One region of the Paenibacillus sp. FSL M8-0212 genome, then DNA from elsewhere that is predicted to be linked to it. Evidence: predicted binding sites of a transcription regulator. Region 1 holds the regulator's gene; the other holds the start of a gene.
What was found. The regulator CtsR, encoded in region 1, represses protease genes until heat stress. The targets are predictions, from matches to a motif close to ATGGTCAATAAAGGTCAAACA.
Positions count from the first base shown of each region.

Region 2: clpP (ATP-dependent Clp endopeptidase proteolytic subunit ClpP) is a predicted target of CtsR. The motif match lies at 2,868-2,888, and genes of this name have one in related genera.

Region 1 covers NZ_JBBORP010000001.1:3,294,550-3,302,353, reverse strand. The annotation lists gene disA (DNA integrity scanning diadenylate cyclase DisA) at 1-718, opposite strand, end outside; gene radA (DNA repair protein RadA) at 732-2,099, opposite strand; gene MKX68_RS14515 (ATP-dependent Clp protease ATP-binding subunit) at 2,360-4,822, opposite strand; gene MKX68_RS14510 (protein arginine kinase) at 5,006-6,076, opposite strand; gene MKX68_RS14505 (UvrB/UvrC motif-containing protein) at 6,105-6,629, opposite strand; gene MKX68_RS14500 (CtsR family transcriptional regulator) at 6,661-7,122, opposite strand; gene MKX68_RS14495 (GNAT family N-acetyltransferase) at 7,591-7,804, opposite strand, start outside.
Region 2 covers NZ_JBBORP010000001.1:2,280,104-2,287,907, reverse strand. The annotation lists gene MKX68_RS10150 (SIMPL domain-containing protein) at 1-530, shown strand, start outside; gene MKX68_RS10145 (stalk domain-containing protein) at 919-2,016, shown strand; gene clpP (ATP-dependent Clp endopeptidase proteolytic subunit ClpP) at 2,183-2,779, opposite strand; tRNA gene MKX68_RS10135 (tRNA-Arg) at 2,956-3,030, opposite strand; gene MKX68_RS10130 (sugar-binding transcriptional regulator) at 3,457-4,482, shown strand; gene gap (type I glyceraldehyde-3-phosphate dehydrogenase) at 4,589-5,596, shown strand; gene MKX68_RS10120 (phosphoglycerate kinase) at 5,747-6,928, shown strand; gene tpiA (triose-phosphate isomerase) at 6,965-7,717, shown strand; gene gpmI (2,3-bisphosphoglycerate-independent phosphoglycerate mutase) at 7,719-7,804, shown strand, end outside.

The DNA of each region.
Region 1 (7,804 bases):
AGTCCTTATACAATAACCAGGCTTCTTCTTCCGTTGTACCCACGAGTTCTTCCATTTGCATGGAAATGAGTCGTCCCTCATTTCCGAGTTCATGAATATATCGTTTGATTTCCGTTTTGATCCGCATCACCATTTCGGTACGCTGAATTACATTGACCACTTCAGGAATCGTCACCAGTTCCTCAAATTCAGAGGCACTCAGATTTGTAAGGGACTGTGTTAATACCGCTTTGTATTTCTCCAGGGTTTGAATCGCTTGATTCGCTTTGGTCAAAATAACCCCGATTTCCTTGAGGGAATAACGAAGTGTTCCCTGATACAAGGTAATGATATTCCGGCGCTGTGATATGGATACGACCAATTTACCCGTTTGCTTTGCTACACGCTCTGCCGTCCGGTGACGAATCCCCGTCTCTGATGAAGAGATCGAAGAGTCCGGGATTAACTGGGTATTGGCGTAAAGAATACGCTTCAAATCCTCGCTAAGAATAATGGCTCCATCCATCTTGGCGAGTTCGTACAGGTAGTTCGGGGAGAAATCACAGTTAATCGAGAATCCCCCATCCACCACTTCCATTACTTCAGGGCTGTATCCTACAACAAGCAGTGCGCCCGTCTTGGCGCGTAGCACATTTTCCAGACCTTCGCGGAAAGGTGTACCTGGTGCGATCAGCCTTAACAATTCATTCATATTATCCAGTTGGCTCGAATCTTTCATCTTGTTATGCCCCCTAATCTAAAGCAACCGCTAGTGCATCTGCCACGGTATTCACACCGATCAGTTGTATCCCGCGAGGATGTTTCCAGCCCTTTAAGCTTTTTTCCGGTAAAATGACTCGTTTGAAGCCCAGCTTCGCGGCTTCCTTCACTCGTTGTTCGGCCCGTGATACGGCTCGAACCTCACCTGTCAGACCAATCTCGCCAAAGATGACGTCATCCGGCTTGGTCGGTACATCTCTCAAACTGGATGCAATGCTGACAGCAACCGCCAAATCTACAGCGGGCTCATCCAACCGTACTCCACCAGCCACGTTCAGATACGCATCCTGGGTCTGTAAAAACATACCCATCCGTTTCTCCAGCACTGCAATAATCAGATTTAATCGATGCAGATCTACCCCTGTTGCCATACGGCGGGGAGAAGGGAAATGGGTAGTCGAGATCAACGCCTGTAATTCCACGAGCAGAGGACGTGTCCCCTCCATACTGGCAACTACCGTTGAACCCGCTACACCCAGTGGGCGTTCTGACAAAAAGAGTTCGGACGGATTGCCCACCTCACGAAGTCCATCCTCGCCCATTTCAAAAATGCCAATCTCATTGGTTGAACCAAAACGGTTCTTCACCGCACGCAGCAGGCGATACGTATGATGCCGTTCTCCTTCAAAATAAAGCACGCAATCCACCATATGTTCTAACATACGCGGACCGGCAATGGCACCTTCTTTGGTAACATGCCCCACAAGAACCGTTGCAATGCCTCTGCCTTTGGCAATCCGCATGAACCTTGACGTACATTCCCTTACCTGTGCTACACTACCCGGCGCACTGGTAACTTCGGGAAGATATACCGTCTGAATGGAGTCGATGACAAGAAAATGCGGCTGGATCTGATCCACCGCTTCCTCTACACGTTCCATATTGGTTTCACACAGCACATACAACTCGGCAGAGAGTGCCCCGAGACGGTCTGCCCGCAATTTGGTTTGCTTGACTGATTCCTCACCGGAAACATATAACACACGCAAACCCGAGTGCGTTAAAGCATGAGACGTCTGCAACATCAACGTTGATTTACCGATACCCGGATCTCCGCCCACCAGAACGAGTGAACCTGGAACGATTCCGCCACCCAATACCCGGTTCAACTCTCCGATTCCAGTCTGTACACGCGGTTCCTGACCGCTATCTATATCTATGATAGGAAGCGGTTTATCTTTACTGTCAAACAGAGGAGAATTTCTCCCTTGTGTTTTGACCACCGTCTCTGTTTCTTCCACCATTGAATTCCATGACTGACAACCCGGACACTTACCGTACCACTTGGGGGCTTCATAGCCGCATTCCGTACATTGAAACTTGGTTTTAACTTTGGCCACTTCAGCACTCCTATAATTTAGTTTTATAACAGCATTTTGCATTATTCGACGAATTTCACCCAAACTCCCTGACGTGCAGGGTTACTAAAAGTTTACCATTGTTTGAGATTTTTCGTAAAGGATTATCGCAAACTTTACACATGTTCCTGACATAATCATGTCCGTCTTCTGTCCAAAGTGCAAAAAATCCTCCCCGGCCGAAGCCGAGAAGGATTAAGGATTAATACAAGCTGAAGTTTAACTCCAGTGCTTGCTGTATATTATTTGGTTTCAATTTCCTCATTCGAAGGAACAACCACGTCTTTTTTCGTAACAGACAATGCACCGTTCTCTTCGTCGATGAGCAATGAATCCCCTTTGGTTACGTTACCTGTGAGCAACTCTTCAGACAATTTGTCCTCGATATTCTTCTGAATTGCCCGACGAAGCGGACGTGCACCGTAAGCTGGATCAAAGCCGGCTTTAGCAAGGAAGTCCTTCGCATTGTCGGTGAGTTCGAAGTCAACCTCGTATTCACGTAGCCGTTTGCGAAGTTCCTCACTCATGAGGGTAACAATCTCTGCAATGTGTTTCTGTTCCAGAGAGTGGAATACAATAATTTCATCAATCCGGTTAAGGAACTCTGGACGGAAGCTTTTCTTCAGCTCATCCATGACTTTACCCTTCATGTTATCGTAATCCGCACCTGCATCCACAACTGCTGTGAAGCCAAGTGTAGAGTTACGTTTGATCGCTTCAGCACCCACGTTGGATGTCAGGATAATCAGCGTATTCCGGAAGTCAACAACGCGACCTTTGGAATCCGTCAGACGACCATCCTCAAGCACTTGCAGCAAGATATTGAATACTTCCGGATGTGCTTTCTCAATTTCATCGAGCAGGACAACGGAATATGGTTTGCGACGAACTTTCTCTGTCAGCTGGCCACCTTCTTCGTATCCAACATATCCCGGAGGCGCTCCGACGAGTCGGGAAGTTGAATGTTTCTCACCATACTCGGACATATCAATACGGATTACTGCATTTTCATCGCCAAACATCGCTTCAGCCAGAGCACGAGCAAGTTCTGTTTTACCTACCCCTGTAGGGCCGAGGAAGATGAATGAACCCATCGGACGTTTTGGATCTTTAAGTCCCGCACGAGCACGACGCACCGCACGGCTGACCGATTTCACAGCCTCATCTTGGCCGATGACACGTTCATGCAGAATCGATTCCAGATTCATCAGACGCTGTGTCTCTTCTTCTTTCAGTTTGTTCACTGGAATTCCTGTCCAGTTGGCTACCACTTGTGCGATATCCTCAGGTGTTACTTCGGAATCCGTGCGACCTTGTTTTTCTTTCCATTGGTTCTTCGTTACATCCAGCTCTTCACGGATTTTTTGTTCCGTATCACGCAGAGCGGCTGCTTTTTCGAACTCCTGGCTTTGAACTGCAGCGTCTTTTTCCTTGCGGATATCTTCCAGACGGCTTTCCAGTTGTTTCAGGTTTGGTGGGATCGTGTAAGAGTTCAATCTTACTTTGGAACCCGCCTCATCAATCAGGTCGATCGCTTTGTCTGGCAGGAAACGGTCTGTAATGTAACGGTCAGACAGTTTAACTGCCTGCACAATCGCTTCGTCCGTAATTTTCACGCGGTGATGCGCCTCATAACGGTCACGCAAGCCATGCAAGATTTGAATCGCTTCTTCCGGAGAAGGCTGATCTACAGTAATCGGTTGGAAACGACGCTCAAGCGCTGCATCCTTCTCGATGTATTTACGATATTCATCCAGTGTTGTCGCACCGATACATTGCAATTCTCCACGGGCCAGAGCCGGTTTCAAAATGTTAGAAGCATCGATGGCACCTTCAGCTCCGCCTGCGCCAATCAAAGTATGCAATTCGTCGATAAACAGGACAATGTTACCTGCTTGGCGAATCTCATCCATGATTTTTTTCAGACGATCTTCAAACTCACCACGATATTTGGTTCCAGCGACTACTGAACCCATATCCAGAGTCATTACACGTTTGTCGCGCAATGTTTCCGGAATCTCATTTGCAATGATTTTTTGTGCAAGGCCTTCAGCAATCGCTGTTTTACCTACACCTGGCTCACCGATCAATACCGGGTTGTTCTTGGTACGACGGCTGAGCACTTGGATGACACGCTCAATTTCTTTGCTACGCCCAATGACTGGGTCAAGGTTATTCTCTCTGGCGTAAGCCGTGAGGTCACGTGCCAGACTGTCCAGCGTTGGTGTGCTGACATTGGCAGGTGTTCCATTATGGCTGGATACAGCTTCACTGCTGCCAAGCAACTGTAACACTTGTTGACGTGCTTTGTTCAGGCTGATACCCAGGTTATTGAGCACACGTGCTGCAACACCCTCGCCTTCACGAATCAATCCGAGCAGGATATGCTCTGTGCCTACATAGGTATGGCCCAATTTACGAGCTTCATCCATAGACAGTTCAATTACTTTTTTCGCACGTGGCGTATATGCAATGTTGGTAGGTTGCTCTTGGCCACGGCCAATCAGCGTTTCTACTTCATCCTGAATTTTTTCCAATCCGAGTCCCAGGCCGATCAGTGCTTTGGCTGCGATGCCTTCGCCTTCACGAATGAGGCCGAGCAAAATATGCTCAGTACCGATGTTATTATGACCGAGACGGACAGCTTCTTCCTGCGCGAGTGCGAGCACCTTTTGGGCCCGTTCCGTAAATCTTCCAAACATCATATCTCCTGCACCTCCATGGTTTTGGATAAAACGAGGGGTTTCAAACAATCCCCGTCGTATTCTTCATATCATTTTTGTTTGCAGCCGTGCTGCGAATAAAGTCATTCGGCATTTGTACATGCCTTATTATATAAAAGCCGCAATGCGGCATGAAACCATAATTCAATACAATATCAGGCTAAGCTAGGACTGCTTCGCTGCATTGATCGTATCACGAATCAACTGAGCACGATAGATGTCACGCTCATCTGTGCGCATATCTTCCCCGAATGTTTTCTGCAGGAATCCCGGCTGTGTCATCACGTTCAACTCATTCATTACCGTGATGGACAGTCCATCCAACAAACCGAGATCCACGCCAAGGCGTACATCCGATAAGCGCTGTGCAGCTTCCTTTGAATCAACAATAGCTGCATGAGACAATATGCCGTAAGAGCGCATGACACGATCCGTAATTCGAAGTCTGGAGTCGCTCATTAACCGTTCTCTGGCAGTACGTTCATGACCAATCATCTGTAACACAACACCGTGCAGGTTCTCGATAACTTCCTGTTCGGTCTGTCCCAGTGTAATCTGGTTCGAGATCTGAAACAGGTTCCCCATCGCCTCACTGCCTTCACCATATATCCCCCTTACAGTCAATCCCACTTGGGAAACTGCGGTTAAAATACGGCCAATCTGCTGCGTCATCACCAGGGCAGGCAGGTGCATCATAACCGATGCTCTGACACCTGTACCTACATTGGTAGGACAGCTGGTTAAGTATCCTCTGCGATCATCAAAAGCATAATCCACGTGCGCTTCAAAAGCATCATCTATTGCAGAAGCTTTCTCCCAGGCTTCTTTTACCTGGAACCCCGGATAGAGGCACTGGATACGAAGATGATCCTCTTCATTAATCATAATACTGACAGACTCATCCTCACTGAGAATAACCGCACCATTTCTGGATTCATTCGCAAGACTTGGACTGATGAGATGTTTCTCCACCAGCACCCGTTTGTCGAGTTCGTCAATATCGATCAGATCCAACGTATGAAAATCCCCAAAGGCATGAACGTCATCGTATTGAAGTACTTCGCTCAGCTTATTCAGCACCTCTTCCGATTGCTCATTGGAAGCCAGCATCGGAAACGGAACATGCTGAAGGTTGCGCGCAATCCGGACACGGCTGCTAATGACGATTTCGGAATCAGCCGCATCACTGCGCATCCAGTCGCTGAGCGCCTTCTCTGTAAAGCGCAGATTAGGCATTACGCATCCCTCCTACTCATGACAAACTTTACTCCTGAGCTATTCCTTTTTCAAGCCCTCTGATCTGGTCACGGATCTGAGCCGCCTCTTCAAATTCCTCTTGGGCGATGCTCTCCTGAAGCTCACGCTTCAGATCAGCGATTTGCCGTTTCACCTTGATGCGACCACCAGCTCGTGCAGGCACTTTGCCTACATGGGACGTACTACCATGAACCCGCTTGAACAAAGGGTCCAGACGGCTGTCAAAATATTTATAACATGAACTGCAGCCAAATCGGCCTATCTTGCTGAATTGTGAGTACGTCATACCACACTCTTCACACTGAAGTGCTTTTGCAGGTGGTGCTCCTGCCGATCCACTTTTGCCGGCTGGATCAAAATCAAGCAACCCGGACAACAAGTTGTGAATGGAAAAACCGCCTGCTGTCCCAGGGATCATTTCCCCTTTTTCACGGGCACATGACTCACAAATATGGAATTCCGTCTTCTCTCCATTTACAATCTTCGTAAAATGAAGTGTCGCCGGACGTTTATTGCATTCTTGGCACAGCATATTGATGTACCTCCTTTGACCCCGATAGTTTTCATTTACCGAGCAAAGATATTAACATCGCCTTCAACATTCTGGCACGAATTTGATCCCGGTAAGGAAGTTTGACTAATATAACCTCTCTAGATACAGCAGCTCGCATCAACCCGGCTTCCCGCTTGCTCAAGAAGCGCGCTTCTTCCAATTGATAGATCAGACCTTCGGCAGCTGTCTGCCCGATCTCTTCACCAATACTATGGTGCAAATGATTATGCAGAGCTGATTGGGCCGGTAATTCAATGCGCTGTATGCGAACATAACCACCACCGCCGCGTTTACTCTCTACCAGGTATCCCTTCTCGAGTGTAAAACGTGTGCTGATGACATAATTGATCTGGGAAGGTACACATGAGAATTGATCTGCCAGATCATTACGCTGAATTTCAACCATTCCTTCGGGACTTTCATGCAAAATACTCTTCAGATATCGTTCGATAATATCAGAGATATTACGCATCCAATCATCCTCCACTGTCTGAAACGTTAAGTCAATAAGGACCCACACGCCCCCACAGAGTACACCTTCTCTACCCATTTAACCAATCAGGGAAACAGCGAATCTTGCTTCCACAGGTGTCAACAGGAGAGCGAAGGAAGCACGAAGGTCCTTTAATATTCCCTTGATCCTCCGATGAAATGAATCCCGTATATTGGCGCTCATCCATCAGATTGTAGAAAGAAAGTTACTTAAGTATTAAACCTTTAGTTGACTTTGACTTTCTTTGACTTTATAACCATTATAGCATATTTTGTGGTTTTGCCAAGTGGGGTCACTATTCATTTTTTACGATTTTACACGAAATATTCCCCAGACACAAAAAAACCTCTCCAAAATTGCTGGAGAAGTCCATTTGTCTTTCGATCACGCCGTATTTCTATATAAGCCAATCAAGTTTAAATGAAGCAGTGGGAATAGTAATAGTCATCAGAAGAAATCGAGTAAATAGGTTTCCCGTTCAGGAATCGCTTGTTCCAAAGCCTTGATTGCTGCTTCTGGTCCGTGAATTCTTCCGATCCGTGCCATTTCCGTTGGTCTGCGATACCCCATCAGCACTGCGGTAAGGGACTGAATGTCTAACTTAATACTCTGATCATCAGTAATTGGCTCCGATGTTTTCCATATGGACGCTGTTCCATTC
Region 2 (7,804 bases), 1.0 Mb from region 1:
CTGCTCAAAAAGCGAATGCTGCGAAAGTTCAAAAGGTATCCAACTTGCTGAAGAATACGTGGAAGATCAGTGCAGACGACATTCAAACGAGTCAGTTCTCTGTACAACCCAACTATACGTATAGCGAAAAAGACGGACAACAAATTAAAGGATACACAGCGCATCATACGCTGACTGTCACATATCGTGAGATGGATAAGATTGGCGAGTTGCTCGATGCTGCTTCGGGGGCAGGTGCCAACAACATTGAAAACGTGCGCTTTACTGTAGAAAATCCGGAAAGTTATGAGTCCCAAGTGATTGAGAAAGCTGTTGCCAATGCAGATGTGAAAGCAGGCGCCATTGCAAAAGCAGTTAAACGTCAACTGGGTGCTGTTCTTTCCGTGAGCCAAGGTGATGGCAATGTGCCTGTATTCTATGCAAGTGAGGCGCTGATGTCCAAAGCACAAGATACAGCAGGTGGCACTGAGATTGAAACAGGCCAAGTTAAAGTTAGCACAATCCTGAATATCACGTATGAAATGAAATAAACAAGATTGAACTAAGGATTGTAAGCTCAAGTAACCTTTTCAAGGGTCATTTGAAGGGTACAACGAAATGATGACAAAGACTTTGTCCTGTGGACAGAGTCTTTTTTTGTTGGAAAAGCAAACTTTGATGAAGTTAGATAGGAGGGTGCCTTTTTGAAGCAACAAGAAATGCTGGTTATTGGTATCTTTTTTGTATAGTTGTTCGTGACAAAAAGGTCATATCCCGTTATATTTTCCGCTTGATATTCATCAACATTGTAACTCGAGCTGTAAACCTTTCCGAAATCGGGTTAATTATAATAGAGAGGTGAGCGTATGAGATATGCGATCAGATCAGGACTACATACGCAATGATCCCTAATTGTGAATTCAGAGAGGAGTTTTATATATGACATCATGGAAAAAATGGACAAGTGCTTTGCTCGCAGCAGGAATTATTGTAGGTAGCGGTTCGGTATGGCAGGACAGTTCGGTTCAGGCAGCATCGGTATCCTCGAAAGTGACAACCCCGGCTGAGGTAACTCTGAAATCGGGTGGGAAAACACTGACTCAAAAAGGACTTCTTCAAGGTGGCTCAACTTGGGTCTCTCTTACTGCAGTTAAAGATGTGGCAGGTGGAACGCTGAAATATGATGCGAAAACCAAGTCATATACGGTAACAGCAGCCAACAATGCGATGACCGTTAGCCTGATGGATGGACAGCCAAACGTTTATATTAACGGTTATTACCCTCAGGTGGAAGCGAAATTGATTCAGGGTCGATTATATATCCCATTCTCGGCAATGAGAGATTATCTGGGTGTACAGGGGAATTGGGATGGCAAAACCAAAACGTTGACACTCAGCAAGGTGAAACAAAATAACGTTAAAATTAAAGCGGCAACAGTTAATGTTACTGTAAAAAATGCTGAAGTAGATGTTCAATATCCACAGGTGAGTGGACTTGCCAGCAAAGAAGCTGAAGCAGCGATCAACAAAGTGCTGAAAGACGAAGTGGATGCTTATGTAGCTGACTTCAAGAAACAGACATCTGAATTCGGCGGTGCTACAGCCAACCGTCCATATGCATTTGAGAGCTCTTATGTAGTGACGTACAACGAAAAAGGCGTGCTGGGACTCATTACACAACGATACGAAGATTATGCTGGCGCTCATGGTATGACATACCGTACGGGCCACACCTTTGCACTGGACACAGGTAAGGAGCTTACATTAGATGATGTGCTGCAAAATAACAAAACCATGCGTGAGACGTTGGGTAAAAAAGTGGGCGAGCAACTGAAAGCCCGCGGTGGATACCTCGATGGGTATAAAGGGTTAAATAAAGATCAGGATTTCTATGTTACACCAACGGGTGTGGTCGTGTTCTTCCAGCTGTATGAGTATACAGCGTACGCAGAGGGATTCCCTGAAATGCCATTTACGTATAAAGAGATTCTTCCTAAAGGCACAGAACCATTTAGCGATGTAACGGGAACCAAATAAAGAATCATTATTATGCACTCTTAAGTTATTTTTCTTATAAAATGAAAAAAGAAGCCCTCATCATGATCATGATGAGGGCTTCTTCTCGTATAGACAACACAATGAGGTGTTGCTGATTACGTTAGGTATTGATATATTAACGCGAAGACCGTGGTCTAACTAACACTTAGATTCCTTGGGAACCTACGTTTTCAATAACTTTATCAATGATACCGTAATCGGCAGCTTCAGCAGCACTCATGAAGTAGTCACGATCTGTATCTTTCTCAATCCGCTCCAGAGGTTGACCTGAACGCTCAGAGATGATGCGGTTCAACGTATCACGCATTTTCAAAATGCGACGAGCACGGATTTCGATGTCAGAAGCCTGACCTTGTGCACCACCAAGTGGTTGGTGAATCATAATTTCACTGTTTGGTAATGCAAAACGTTTACCTTTTGCACCGGCATTCAACAAGAATGCACCCATGGAAGCCGCCATACCTACACAGATGGTAGATACATCCGGTTTGATGAATTGCATTGTATCGTAAATCGCCATACCGGCTGTAATCGATCCGCCTGGGCTGTTGATGTATAAGTGAATGTCTTTCTCCGGATCTTCCGCAGCCAGGAACAACATCTGTGCCATAATGGCATTAGCCACTACGTCATTAACATCGCTACCAAGGAAAATAATACGATCCTTCAGCAATCTGGAGTAGATGTCGTAGGCGCGCTCACCCCGGTTGCTCTGTTCAACGACCATTGGAATAAAACTCACGTGAAAAACCTCCTTGGAATGTAAATGTTATTGGTGTTTATAATTAAACTGTTACCGTATTACCCACATAATAAACAATTCCAAACAAAAAGTCAAAGAAAGTCAAACTAACTTACAAAAAAAAGAAACCTTTCCGGTTTCATTGGTTAAATGGGTTATGAGCTGTTAAATAAAAATGGCGCGCCCGCCAAGAATCGAACTTGGATCTCAGGCTTCGGAGGCCTACGTCATATCCATTGGACCACGGGCGCACATTATGTGACAGCAATAATGATTATAGCTCATGAAATATTTAATTGCAAGCAGTTCGTTGTGGTATTGGTTTGGATTAACCCAAAAATGATCATGATGAAGAAGAGTGGATAAAGAGTGCATTTAAGTAAATGCTATTAGAGGTTTTGGACATGCCGTATGAAATGTGTTTCTGAGCGATATGTAGATGGAATTCTTTCGTTTCTTCTATATATGGTATGCGTGAGCTAGTCCTTGATCATGGAAGTCTAGGATTGTGAAAATAGGCGCGTACAAACGCTGAATGCGTGTCGAAATAACACGTTGAAACACTTGCATGTCACGTCAGTTTTAGGTAGAATAGACGTGGGACTTAAAAAGTTAACCCGGGACGTTTTAGGGCCACGAAAGAGAGCTTAGAACGAGAACTTGCGGGAGTGGAAAGCATGCGAACGATTTTAGAAGTACAAAAGCAGCTTCTGCCTGATCTCATGGATATCTTGAAAAAGAGGTATACGATTCTGCAACAGATCATGTTATCGGATGTGATCGGACGGAGAACGTTAGCTAATTCCATGCAGATGACCGAGCGGGTTCTGAGGGCTGAGACCGATCTGTTAAAGGCTCAGGGACTTATTGAAATTGACAGTGCAGGAATGAAGATCAGCGAGGCAGGGTATGATTTGCTGCAGCAGTTAGAGCCCGTAGCCAAAGAGTTGTTCGGATTATCCGAGCTGGAAGAGCGCATCAAGCAAGCCTACGGTCTGCAAAAGGTAGTTGTGGTTCCTGGTGATTCGGACGTTTCTCCATTTGCCAAAAGGGAACTGGGCAGAGCCGGAGCGAAGGCTCTCGGCAATATCATGAGTGACAACGACGTTGTCGCCGTTACTGGCGGATCAACAACGGCCGAAGTCGCAGAGCAACTGACTCCGCCAACATCGCTCAAAGGTGTCTGGTTCGTACCGGCACGCGGTGGACTTGGAGAAAGCCTTGAAATTCAGGCAAATACGATTGCATCCACAATGGCAAAACGGGTAGGAGCGCAATACAAACTCCTGCATGTACCGGATTTGCTTAGTGATCATGCCTACGAATCATTAATCCAGGACCCTAGTGTTCAGGAGATTCTGCAGCTGATTCGGAAATCGCGGATTGTAATTCATGGAATTGGTGATGCCGTGGAGATGGCGACAAGACGTAAACTTGCGACGGAGATTATCGATGAACTTCAGGAGCAAGGAGCCGTATCTGAATCTTTCGGTTATTACTTTAATGATCAGGGTAAGGTGGTACATACCATGCTTACACTGGGTATGCGACTTCAGGATATTGAACGAACCGATGTCGTGATTGGAATTGCAGGTGGCAAAAGCAAAGCTGCTGCCATTCACTCCGTGTTGCGATTTGGTCAGGAAGATATTCTGATTATTGATGAGGCTGCTGCCGAAGTCATCGTTGCTGAAATGGAATAAGGGTTTACTTTGCATCACAACTATTGTTGTCTTGACGGACTTCACCGTCTGTCTTGAATATATAAGTTTCATAAAAAATTAATCAAAACTTGGGAGGAACTTACTCATGATTAAAGTAGGTATTAACGGTTTTGGACGTATTGGACGCTTGGCATTCCGCCGTATTCAAAATGTAGCAGGCATCGAGGTAGTAGCAATCAACGACTTGACTGATGCTAAAATGCTCGCTCATTTGCTCAAATATGATACAACTCAAGGTCGCTTCGATGGCGATGTTGAAGTACACGATGGCTTCTTCAAAGTGAACGGCAAAGAAGTTAAAGTATTGGCTAACCGTAACCCGGAAGAACTTCCTTGGGGCGACCTGGGCGTAGATATCGTTCTGGAATGTACTGGTTTCTTCACAACTAAAGAAGCAGCTGAGAAACACTTGAAAGGTGGAGCTAAGAAAGTTGTTATCTCCGCACCAGCTACTGGCGACATGAAAACCATCGTTTACAACGTAAACCATGAAATCCTCGACGGTACTGAAACTGTAATCTCCGGCGCATCTTGCACAACAAACTGCCTGGCACCTATGGCAAAAACACTGCAAGACAAATTCGGAATCGTTCAAGGTTTGATGACTACAATTCACGCTTACACTGGCGACCAAAACACTTTGGATGCTCCACACCCTAAAGGTGACTTCCGTCGTGCTCGCGCAGCAGCTGAAAACATCATCCCTAACACAACTGGTGCTGCTAAAGCAATCGGTCTGGTAATCCCAGAACTGCAAGGCATCCTTGATGGTGCAGCTCAACGTGTACCAGTAGCTACTGGTTCCCTGACTGAGCTCGTAACTGTTCTGAACAAAAAAGTAACTGCTGAAGAAGTTAACGCAGCTATGCAAGAAGCTTCCGATCCAGAAACTTTCGGATACACAGAAGACGAAATCGTATCTTCCGATATCCAAGGAATCACTTTCGGTTCCCTGTTTGATGCAACTCAAACTAAAGTTCTGACTGTTGGCGACCAACAATTGGTTAAAACTGTAGCTTGGTATGACAATGAAATGTCCTACACTGCACAATTGGTTCGCACTTTGGAGCACTTTGCAAAAATGATTAAGTAATATCTGAAATAAAATAGAGCGGAAACAGATGCTATATTGTTTCCGCTCTTTATATATCTACATTTTGCAAATTTCTCAAAAACACCAGGATTGACAAGGGATTTTAGCTCTTGATTGGTCCACCAAATACATGGGTGCGGAGGAAATACAATGAACAAAAAAAGTGTACGCGATATCGAATTGACAGGAAAACGGGCTTTTGTCCGTGTAGATTTCAATGTGCCGCTCGAAGATGGTAAAATTACAGATGACAAACGTATTCGTGCAACGCTTCCTACAATCAACTTCTTGATTGAAAAAGGTGCTAAAGTCATTTTGGCAAGCCACATGGGTCGTCCTAACGGCGAAGTGGTTGAATCCTTGCGTTTGACTCCAGCAGCTGAGCGTTTGTCTGAATTGCTTGGTAAAACAGTTGTTAAAGCTGACGATTCCGTTGGTGACGCTGTTAAAGCTCAAATCGCTGAACTGAACAACGGCGACGTATTGTTGCTTGAAAACGTTCGTTTCCACGCAGGCGAAGAGAAAAACGATCCGGAACTGGCAAAACAATTTGCTGAACTGGCTGACGTTTTCGTTAACGATGCGTTTGGCGCGGCTCACAGAGCACACGCTTCGACTGAAGGAATCGCTCACTTGCTTCCAGCGGTGTCCGGTTTGTTGATGGAGAAAGAACTTGAAGTGTTGGGTAAAGCAATCTCCAACCCTGAGCGTCCTTTCACAGCAATCATCGGCGGATCCAAAGTTAAGGACAAAATCGATGTAATCGACAACCTGCTGAACATTGCAGACAACGTGATCATCGGTGGCGGTCTGACTTACACGTTCTTCAAAGCACAAGGACATGAGATTGGACAATCCTTGCTGGATGAATCCAAACTTGATGTTGCTCTCGGTTTCATCGAAAAAGCGAAAAAACTGGGCAAAAACTTCTACCTGCCGGTAGATATCGTAGTGTCTGACGATTTCAGTGCGAAAGCAAACACACAAATCGTTGACATCGATGGTATCCCAGCAGATTGGGAAGGTATCGACATCGGTCCTAAAACACGTGAGATCTATGCTGACGTAATCAAAAACTCCAAATTGGTTGTATGGAACGGACCAATGGGCGTATTTGAAATCGAGCCATTCTCCCACGGTACTCGTGCAGTAGCAGAAGCTTGCGCTGAGACAGAAGCTTACACTGTAATTGGTGGCGGTGACTCCGCAGCAGCAGCTGAGAAGTTCAAATTGGCTGACAAGATGAACCACATCTCTACAGGTGGCGGTGCATCGCTCGAGTTCATGGAAGGTAAAGTACTTCCAGGCGTAGTGGCATTGAACGACAAGTAAGTTTTAGTAGTCTATAGCATGAAGGAGTTGAAACCCATGAGAACACCGATTATCGCAGGTAACTGGAAAATGTTCAAAACGGTTTCCGAATCCAATGACTTCATTCAGGAAGTTAAAGGAAAAGCGGAAGTTGAAGGCGTGGAAACTGTAATCTGCGCACCGTTTACAAATCTGCCATCCCTGGTAGAAGCCGTTAAAGGCACAAACATCAAAATTGGTGCACAAAATCTTCATTTTGAAGACAACGGTGCATTCACAGGTGAAATCAGCGGCGTGATGCTGAAAGACCTGGGTGTGGATTATGTCATTATTGGTCACTCGGAGCGCCGTCAATATTTTGCGGAAACCGATGAGACTGTTAATAAAAAGTTGCATGCAGCATTCCGTCACGGATTGACTCCAATCTTCTGCCTGGGTGAGACGCTTGAAGAGCGTGAAGCGAACCAAACAAAAGACGTATGCAAAGTGCAAACAGTAGCTGCTTTTGCAGGTCTGTCTGCAGAGCAAGCGGCACAAGTTGTTATCGCTTATGAGCCAATCTGGGCGATTGGCACAGGCAAATCCTCCACTTCCCAAGATGCGAATGAAGTTATTGCTTACATCCGTACGCTGGTGAAGGATCTGTACAACGAGACGGTTGCGAATGCAGTTCGTATTCAATACGGCGGCAGTGTTAAACCGGAGAACGTAACAGAATACCTCGGACAAAGCGACATCGACGGCGCACTTGTTGGCGGTGCCAGCTTGCAGCCGGCTTCGTTCATCGCGCTTGTTGAGGGGGCGAAGTAAGATGACAGCTCCAAAACCTGTAGCACTGATCATCATGGATGGCTTTGGTCTGCGTAACACGGTGGAAGGCAATGCGGTAGCGCAAGC